2 regions of the Paraburkholderia sp. EG304 genome follow, and region 1 is predicted to be linked to the other one. Evidence: predicted binding sites of a transcription regulator. Region 1 holds the regulator's gene; the other holds the start of a gene.
What was found. The regulator FNR, encoded in region 1, switches genes on or off when oxygen is low (the NO sensors DNR and NnrR bind a similar motif). The targets are predictions, from matches to a motif close to TTGATNNNNATCAA.
Positions count from the first base shown of each region.

Region 2: the regulator FNR is predicted to act here: its motif matches at 1,960-1,973, upstream of ACLFKU_RS30560 (basic amino acid/polyamine antiporter).

Region 1 covers NZ_JBKGUA010000069.1:11,753-16,170, forward strand. Annotated here, with positions in the region: gene ACLFKU_RS38205 (universal stress protein) at 1-216, shown strand, start outside; gene ACLFKU_RS38210 (universal stress protein) at 301-762, opposite strand; gene ACLFKU_RS38215 (response regulator) at 1,011-1,418, shown strand; gene fnr (fumarate/nitrate reduction transcriptional regulator Fnr) at 1,435-2,217, shown strand; gene ACLFKU_RS38225 (PAS domain S-box protein) at 2,340-3,440, shown strand; gene ACLFKU_RS38230 (universal stress protein) at 3,474-3,944, opposite strand; gene ACLFKU_RS38235 (universal stress protein) at 3,995-4,418, opposite strand, start outside.
Region 2 covers NZ_JBKGUA010000035.1:25,486-29,903, reverse strand. Annotated here, with positions in the region: gene ACLFKU_RS30565 (arginine deiminase) at 1-285, opposite strand, end outside; gene ACLFKU_RS30560 (basic amino acid/polyamine antiporter) at 405-1,826, opposite strand; gene ACLFKU_RS30555 (ATP-binding protein) at 2,208-3,551, opposite strand; gene ACLFKU_RS30550 (response regulator) at 3,548-4,288, opposite strand; gene ACLFKU_RS30545 (hypothetical protein) at 4,296-4,418, opposite strand; gene ACLFKU_RS30540 (GFA family protein) at 4,415-4,418, opposite strand, start outside.

The DNA.
Region 1 (4,418 bases):
CGCACCGTCGAAGCCTCGATCACCGGCGAAGACGTCGCGCATCGGATCGTCGAAACGGCGCGCGAATGGCACGCCGACGCGATCGTGATGGGCACGCATGGCCGCCGCGGGTTTCAACGGCTGATGCTCGGCAGCGTCGCCGAGCGCGTGCTGCGCCGCGCCTGTTGCCCGGTGCTAATGATTCCCGCCCAGGCGAGCAGCGCGACGCGCGGTTAGTCAGCCCCGCGAGCGCCGACAGCGGACTCACCTGAGCGGACTCACCTGAGCCGCTAGAAACTGGCTGCTGCGCGGCGCGGCGCTTCAGGGCCGCGGGTGGCCTTGTTCGTCATGCCGCACGATCAGCACCGGTATGTCGGTCGCCCGTACCAGCGACTCCGCGACGCTGCCGAGCAGAAAGCGCTGCACGCCATGGCGGCCATGCGTGCCCATCACGATCAGATCGGCCTGGATTTCGTCGGCGACGCGCGCGAGTACCGCCGACACGTTTTCAGCGTAAGCGTCGATCACCCGCACGCCGCCCGGCACCTGCGCCTCGCGCAACAGCTCGCGCGGCCCATCGAGCGCGCGGCTGGCGAAATCTTGCGCCGCGCTCGCCGGCTCCGGCTCGAAAGCCACGTCGGCATTGTTCGACCACTTGCCGTGCCCCACCACGCAGCAGGCTTCGAGCGTGGCGCCCGTCAGCTTCGCGAGCTTCAGCGCCTCGGCGAAGGCGCGCTGCGCGCTGGGACTGTCGTCGAGTGCAACCAGAATTCGTGCATACATGTCGGACTCCCTGTGAAAGCGCTGGCATGACCCGAAGTGGCGCCGTCGCGCGTTTGCACCGACAGTGTGAAGCGCGCGCCGCCACGCGGCTTGACGCAGGTCAACGGGCCGCCGCTCGGCGTCGCCGCCGCTGGACGGCATCGCCAGCAAGCCACTAGGAATATTCCTACAACCACTGCCTGAACTCCTAGCACCGCTTAAAGCGCCGCCGATATATTTCCAAGGTTAGGTCGCCAATACTGGTCGGTATGGACAGCCCCCCGTCAGCCACCTTATCGAGAGTTTTTCTCGTCGACGATGCGACCGAGGTCCGGCGCCGGCTTGCTTGCCTGATCGCGCTGATTCCCGGCATCGAAATCGCCGGCGAGTCCGCGGGCGTCGAGCACGCGTTCGACGACATCGTCGCGAGTCGCGCCGATGTCGCGGTGCTGGACCCGTGTTTCTCGGGCAAGACCGACCTGCTGCTGCTCGCTGCGCTGTCGCGGGCGCGGCCGTCCATCGTCAGCATCGTGCTGACCAATCATGACGCGACGGCGTTTCGCCGCGCGTGCGAAGCGGCGGGCGCCGACTTCTTCTTCGACAAGACCTCGGAGTTCGAGCTCGCCTGCCGCGCCATCGAAGCGATTGCCTATGCGCGCCGTGCGCATCGGGTCTGACCGCCAGGAGCCGATCATGCAAGTTGCCGCAGTCCGTGAACCCCGCCACGACGCGCCTCGCACCTCGCACGTCGTACCGATCCACGTCGCGCCCAGCACCGCGGCGGCACGCCACGCCGTCACGCGCTGCTCCACCTGCGCGATGCGCGCGATCTGCATGCCGCCCGAGCTGACGCCGGACGAACTGAGCCGGCTCGACGCGTTGATCTGCTCGACGCGCTCGATCAAACGCGGCGACGCGCTGTATCGCGCGGGCGACGAGTTTCAAAGCATCTACGCGATACGCGCCGGCTCATTCAAAACCGTGGTCATGCATCGCGACGGCCGCGAGCATGTGACCGGCTTCCAGATTGCGGGCGACTCGCTTGGCCTCGACGGCATCGGCGAGGGCAAGCAGAATTGCGATGCGATCGCGCTCGAAGATAGCGTCGTGTGCATCATTCCGTTCGCGCAGCTAGAGGCGATCTGTCGCGAGATCAAACCGATGCAGCATCACATCTATCAGATGATGAGCGGCGAGATCGTGCGCGAATCGAGCCAGATGATGCTGCTCGGGACGATGACCGCCGAGCAGCGCGTCGCGACGTTCCTGCTGAATCTGTCGAAGCGCTTCAAGGCGCGCGGCTTTTCGGCCGCGGAGTTTCATCTGCGCATGACGCGCGAGGAAATCGGCTGCTTTCTGGGCATGAAGCTCGAAACGGTGAGCCGGATGTTCTCGAAGTTCCAGCGCGAACGCCTCGTCAAGGCGAACGGCAAAACGATCCGCATCGAAGACCCGGAACGACTGGCTCGGGTTTGAGCGTCGGCGCGGCGCTCGCCTCACGTTCGTTCGCGGGACATGCCGGGTGGAACCGGCGCTCCTGAACTGATATAACTCAGTGCGTTGCGGTACGCGACCTTGCGTGGCCGCCCGGAGGAGCGATGGGTCTATCGAGCGGCGAGTCTTCCTGCTTCACCAGTGTTGCGTCCGGGTCGGACGTGTCCGTCGAGGATCGCTATTTCATGTTGGTCGAAGCGGTACAGGACTACGCGATCTTCATGCTCGACCCCGCCGGCCGCGTAACCAGCTGGAATCCCGGCGCACAGCGCATCAAGGGCTACACGCCCGAAGAAATCGTCGGCCAGCATTTCTCGAAGTTCTATACCCCGGAAGACATCGCGGCCGGCAAGCCCGCTCGCGAACTGGAAACCGCCGCAACCGTCGGCCGCGCCGAGGACGAAGGGTGGCGTGTGCGTCGCGACGGTTCGCGTTTCTGGGCCAACGTGGTCGTTTCCGCCGTGCACGATGCGTCGGGCGCGCTGCTCGGCTTTGCCAAGGTCACCCGCGATCTGACCGAGCGTATGCGTCTCGCGGAACTCGAACGCGCGAGTCAGGTATCCACGCACACGCAGATCGCCCGTGAAAACGAGCAGAAACGTATTGCACGCGAACTGCACGACGATCTCGGCCAACGGCTGACGGCGCTGAAAATGAGCGTCGCGCTGCTCGAAGCGAAGCTGAATCAGCAAGCCGACACCGAGCCGCTTGCGGCGCAAACGCATGAGCTGCAAAAGCAGATCGACTGGATGGCCGCTTCGCTGCGGCGCATCGCCGCCGATCTGCGCCCTCCGCTGCTCGACGACCTCGGACTCGCCGCCGCGCTCGACTGGTTGGCCGAAGACTTCACGAAACGCTACAACGTGCGCTCGAGCGTGCATCTCGAACCGGCCGAGCCGGTATGCGGCGAATTCGCGGCAACGGCGCTGTTTCGCATCGTTCAGGAGGCGTTGACGAACGTCGCGCGGCACGCCAAGGCGAGGCGCGTACGCATCGACATGATCTGCGCGGGCCCGACCGTATCGCTCGATATCGACGATGACGGCGTGGGTGTCGCGCTGGATCAGTCGCAGGGAACAACTTCATTCGGGCTGCTTGGCATCCGCGAACGGGTGCGGCAGTTGCGCGGCAACGTGTCGTTCACCAGCTCGCCCGGCCACGGTTTCAGGATCTCGATCCAGCTACCAGCCGACGCGCTCGTGTAGTGCTCACACGCCGCCGCGCGCCGCTACCGGGGATTACTCCTCGGGCGCTTCCTCGCCGATCTGCTCGCGCATCAGCAACACCGGACAGGTCGAGAAACGCAGCACCCGCTCCGCCACGCTGCCGATCACGAGGCGCCGCACGCCGCGCCGCCCATGCGTGCCGAGCACGAGCAGATCAGCGTGGACCTGCTCGCCGTGGCGCAACACGATCGTGGCGACGTCGTCGGACAGGCTCTCCGACTCGATCATCGCGGGCCGGCAACGCACATCGGCGGCGGCGCAGGCCTGCTCGGCCTCCTCGAGCACCGAGTGGCCGTCCTGGCGCAATGCTTCGACTAGCGCGAGCGGGTCGTAATAGCCGGCATAGGAAAAGATCGGCGTCTTGTCGACTACATAAACCGGATGCACGACGGCCTTCGTCAACGCGGCGAGATTCACCGCTTCTTTCAGCGCGCGTTTCGAGAAAGTGCTGCCGTCTAGCGCGACGAGGATATGTTGGTACATGCCGATTCTCCACTGAGGTTGGATTTGTCAACGCGCGTGGCGCGCCCCTGCTACAGATAAAAAGGCCCGCCCGCACTGCCCGGATGCGGCTCCCGCCACTGGCCACGCAGCACCGCATCCGCCCGCAACGACGGCGCATCGCGCGGACACACGAGCACGGGACAAGCCGCGTCACGCAGCGTGCGCGACGTCACGTGTCCCGGCAATGGATGCGGCATGCCGCGCATGCCGTGCGAACCCATCACGATCAGGTCCGCGTGCCAGCGTTGCGCTTCGTCGAGAATCGCGGTCGACGCATCGCCGGAATCGTCGTTGAACTCGAGCAACGCGGTTTCCGCCGCGCGCCGGCTCTGTTCGAGCATCGCCGCACCGCGCCGCAATACATCGATTCGCTGCTGCAACACGACTTCGAACGGCAGCCATTCGCACCACGCAAAGCGGTCGTCGGCCGCGTAGACGACCTTGATGCACGAG
Region 2 (4,418 bases), on a different contig from region 1:
GTCGAGCCCTTCCAGATAGCTTCTCAATTCATCGATAAAGCCGAGGCCGACCTGGTTCGGCACCACCTGGTTGTCCAGAATCCACTTCTTGCCTTCTTGCACCGCGACCGTTTCGGAGAGCAGATTGTGCATCTCCACCACTTCGACGCCGCGGTCGCGCATCTTCGTGACGAAGTCGAAGTGGTCGCGCTTCGCGTTCTCGACCCACAGTACGTCGTCGAACAGCAGTTCATCGCAGTTGCTCGGGGTAAGACGCTGATGCGCGAGCCCCGGTGCGCAGACCATCACTTTGCGCAGCTGCCCGACTTCCGAGTAGACACCCAACTCACCCGCTTTCGCGTCCGTGTTCGCCATGATGACCTCCTGAATATCAGTGGTGACCCGCTCTGTTCAATCTGCTGTCGTTAGATTGTGATCCTTCCGGTTACGAGGGCGTAGACGCCGATGATCGCGCCAATGACGATGACGGTAAAGATGAACCAATCGGACGTGATGAAAACGTTCTTGCTCTGCTCTCGCCGCGCCCAAAGGTAGAGCGCTGTGCCGGGCGCGTACAGCACCGCGGCAAGCAGAATGAATTTCAGGCCGCCCGCGAAGATCATGAATGCGGTATAGATCACGGCGATTGCGGCCATGATCAGGTCGCGCCGGCGCTCGTCGGCGCGCAGGTCGTAACCGTCGCCGCGATTCGCGTTCATGCATCCGAACACCGCGACGAACAGGTACGGAATCAACGACATCGCGCTCGTCAGGTTCAACATCAGCGCGAATGCATCGCGCGAGAAGTACGTGCTGATGACGAGCAACTGCACCACGATGTTGGTCAACCACAATGCATTGGCCGGCGTCTTGTTGACGTTTTCCTTGCCGAAGATCGCGGGCATGTCTTCGGTCCTCGCCGCCGAGAACAACACTTCGGCGCAGATCAACGACCAGGCCAGATAAGCGCCGAGCACCGAAATCAGCAGACCTATGCTGACGAAGACCGCGCCCCAGTGACCGACCACCGCTTCGAGAACCGCAGCCATCGACGGCTGCCGCATCCCCGCGATGTCCGCGCGCTCGAGCACCGCGTAGGGCAGCATCGTCACAAGCACCATCAGAGAGGTGACGACGACGAAGCCGAGTATCGTCGAATGCCCGACGTCGGAGCGCTTCTTTGCATAGCGGGAATAAACGCTCGCCCCTTCGATGCCGATGAACACGAACACCGTGACCAGCATCGTGGCCCGCACCTGCTCGAAAATATTGCCTTCGAGACCGCCGCCGTAGAGGTTGGCCTGGAACAGGTCCATTCGAAAGCCGAACAACAGGATCAGGATGAACACCAGAATCGGGATGATCTTGGCGACCGTGACGATACTGTTGATGAAGGCCGCCTGCTGCACGCCCTTCAGGATCATGTAATGAAAAAGCCAGATGCCGATCGAAGCAACGACGATCGCGACGACCGTATTACCGTCGCCGAACACCGGAAAAAATGCGCCGAGTGTCGACTTGATCAGCACCCAGTAAGAAACATTGCCGATACAACTGCTGATCCAGTAGCCAAATGCGGAAAGAAAGCCCGGATAGTCGCCAAAGCCCGCTTTCGCATACGCAAACACGCCGGCGTCCAATTCGGGCTTTCGTTCGGCAAGCGTTTGAAATACGCGCGCCAGCATATACATGCCCGTGCCCGCAATCAGCCACGCAATCAGGGCGCCCAGCGGACCGGTGGCATCGGCGAATGTACGCGGTAGGGAAAATATTCCGGCTCCGACCATGCCGCCCACGACCATCCCGGTGAGTTGCATTTTTGACAGCTTTTGTGGAGTGGACGCCATTCGGATTCCTTTTTAGTGACCTTTTTAACAAGGATCTGTAATCAGATTCGAACGAAACGTGTCTCTCGGCCAATCTTGCTGTCGATCAGCCGCGTTACTCTGCAACCACCACACGAAAAGAATGGTCTGTCCGTTGACGTTTGTCAATTTATCGCCGCGAGCATCGATAAGTCGCATTGAATATCGATGATTTAACAATGATGCGACGTATCGCATCATCAACGCGGTTTTCTCAAATGATGGGGAATCGCTGAAGCGAGCTGAAAATATGGTCGCTCAGAACTACTGATAAGCAGCTGAGCGACAGCTCGAGATGACGCGCGAAAGTCATCGATGGTCCAAGCCTGACGATGATTTCGTAGTGGCGGGCTGTGGGTCCAACTATGACTCGCGCAACTTCCTCAACGTCAGCCGCGCTTCGAGACCGCCGCCAACCCGGTTGTGCAGCGTGAGCGTCGCGTCCATCGCGAGCGCGAGTTGCCGCGCGATCGCGAGCCCCAGCCCGGTGCCGCCCGTTTGACGATTGCGCGAACCTTCGAGTCGCACGAACGGCTCGAACACCGTCTCGAGCGACTCGGCCGGAATGCCGGGACCACGATCGAGCACCGACACGGTCGCCTCGCCATCGTGCAACGCGCCGATATCGATCTGCGCGGCGCCGGCGTACCTCAGCGCGTTATCGACCAGATTGCCGACGATGCGCTTCAACGCCTGCGGACGCAACGTCAGCGACTGGCCGAACTGGCCGTGCAGCGACACTTGCTGACCGGCGTCCACGTAATCGCAGACGAGGCTATCGAACAGCGCATCGGGATCGATGCGGCGCGGCACCTCGGTCGTGCCGTGCATCGTACGCGCATACGTGACCCCTTCCTTGACCAGCGCCTCCATTTCCTTCAGATCCTGGCGCAGCTTCGCGGCCTCGCTGTCGTCGTCCATCGTGTCGACGCGTAGACGCATGCGCGTGATCGGCGTCTGCAGATCGTGCGAAATCGCCGCGAGAATCTGCATGCGCTCGGTCATGTACGTGGCGATCCGATCCTGCATCGCGTTGAACGCGCGCGCGGCGCGCGCCACTTCGGACGGACCGGCTTCGGGCAGACGCTCGGCCTTCAGGTCGGGGCCGAGCGTGTCGGCCGCGACTGCGAGCTGATTGAGCGGGCGCGTCGCGAGGCGCACCGCCAGCCAGCAGCAGGCGCCGAGCACGAGCAGCTGCAGCGTCAGCACGAGCGGCAGCCAGCGCGACAACGGAGCGCCGGACATCGGCCGCAGGTCGATGGTGAGCGGCGTGCCGTCGCTCAGTTTCAGGTGCACCTGCAGACGCTCGCGATCGCCGGGCACCGCGTTGACGGTCAACGGATAACGCGTGCCGATGCCGTCGCCGATCGATTGCGCGACGCGCGCCGACAGGCTTGCGTCGACCGGTGCGCCGGGCACGCCTGGGCCGAGCACGAACTCGTAGCTGCGCCGCGCAAGGCGCGGCAGCCACTGGGCGCGCTCGTCGGGCGGCAGATGGTCGAGCAGCGCGACCGAGCTCGCCACCTCGCGCTCGATGTAGCCCATCATGATGCCGGTCATCGTCTGGTCTCGCTCGGTCATCGTGAGCCAGAACGACAGCGCCTGCGCGAGCGCGAGCCCGACGAACAGAATCACCGCGAGCCGCGCGAACAGGGTGCGCGGCCAATGAGGCCAGCGCAGCGACGACGGTGATGCAGAAACGTTCATTGCGGATCTCCGATCGCAGTCACCGCCGCCGAAAACACGTAGCCCTCGCTGCGCAGCGTCTTGATGTAGCGCGGCTCGCGCGCGCCGTCGCGCAGGCGTTGGCGCAGGCGGCTCACCATTAGATCGATCGAGCGGTCGAACGGATCGGCCTGGCGTCCCTGGGTCAGGTTCAGCAGCTGGTCGCGCGTGAGCACGCGCTGCGGGTGATCGAGAAACACGCGCAACAGACGGTACTCCGCCCCGCTCAACGCCACTTCGGTGCCGTCCGCATCGAGCAGATGGCGCGCGGTCGTGTCGAGCCGCCAGTCGCCGAAGCACAGCATCGGCGCCGACTCCGTCACCTCCATGCCGGGCGGCAGCATGCGCGCGCGGCGCAGCACCGAGCGAATTCGCGCGAGCAGCTCGCGTGCGGCGAACGGTTTGGTCAGGTAATCGTCGGCGCCCATTTCGAGGCCGACGATCCGGTCCGCTTCCTCGCTGCGCGCCGTCAGCATCAGGATCGGCACCGTGCGGAACTTGCCCGCGCGCAGCTCGCGGCACAGCACGAGGCCGTCTTCGCCGGGCAGCATCAGGTCGAGCACGATCAGGTCGGGTGCGCCGTTCTCGAGCGCGGCGCGCATCTGGCGGCCATTGGCCGCGAGCGAGACGCGCACGCCGTTTTTCTCGAGGTAACCCGCGAGCAGTTCGCGGATTCCGCGATCGTCGTCGACGATCAATACGTGGTCGGAGGTTTCCATCGACGGATTATCTGCCGCGGCGTTTGAGTTGCACGCCGCTCGATTGGATCAATGAACACTGCAACGGATGCGCGAGCTCGGCCGCGAAGCCGCCCACGACGAACACCGCGATGGCAAACAGGCGTTTCAT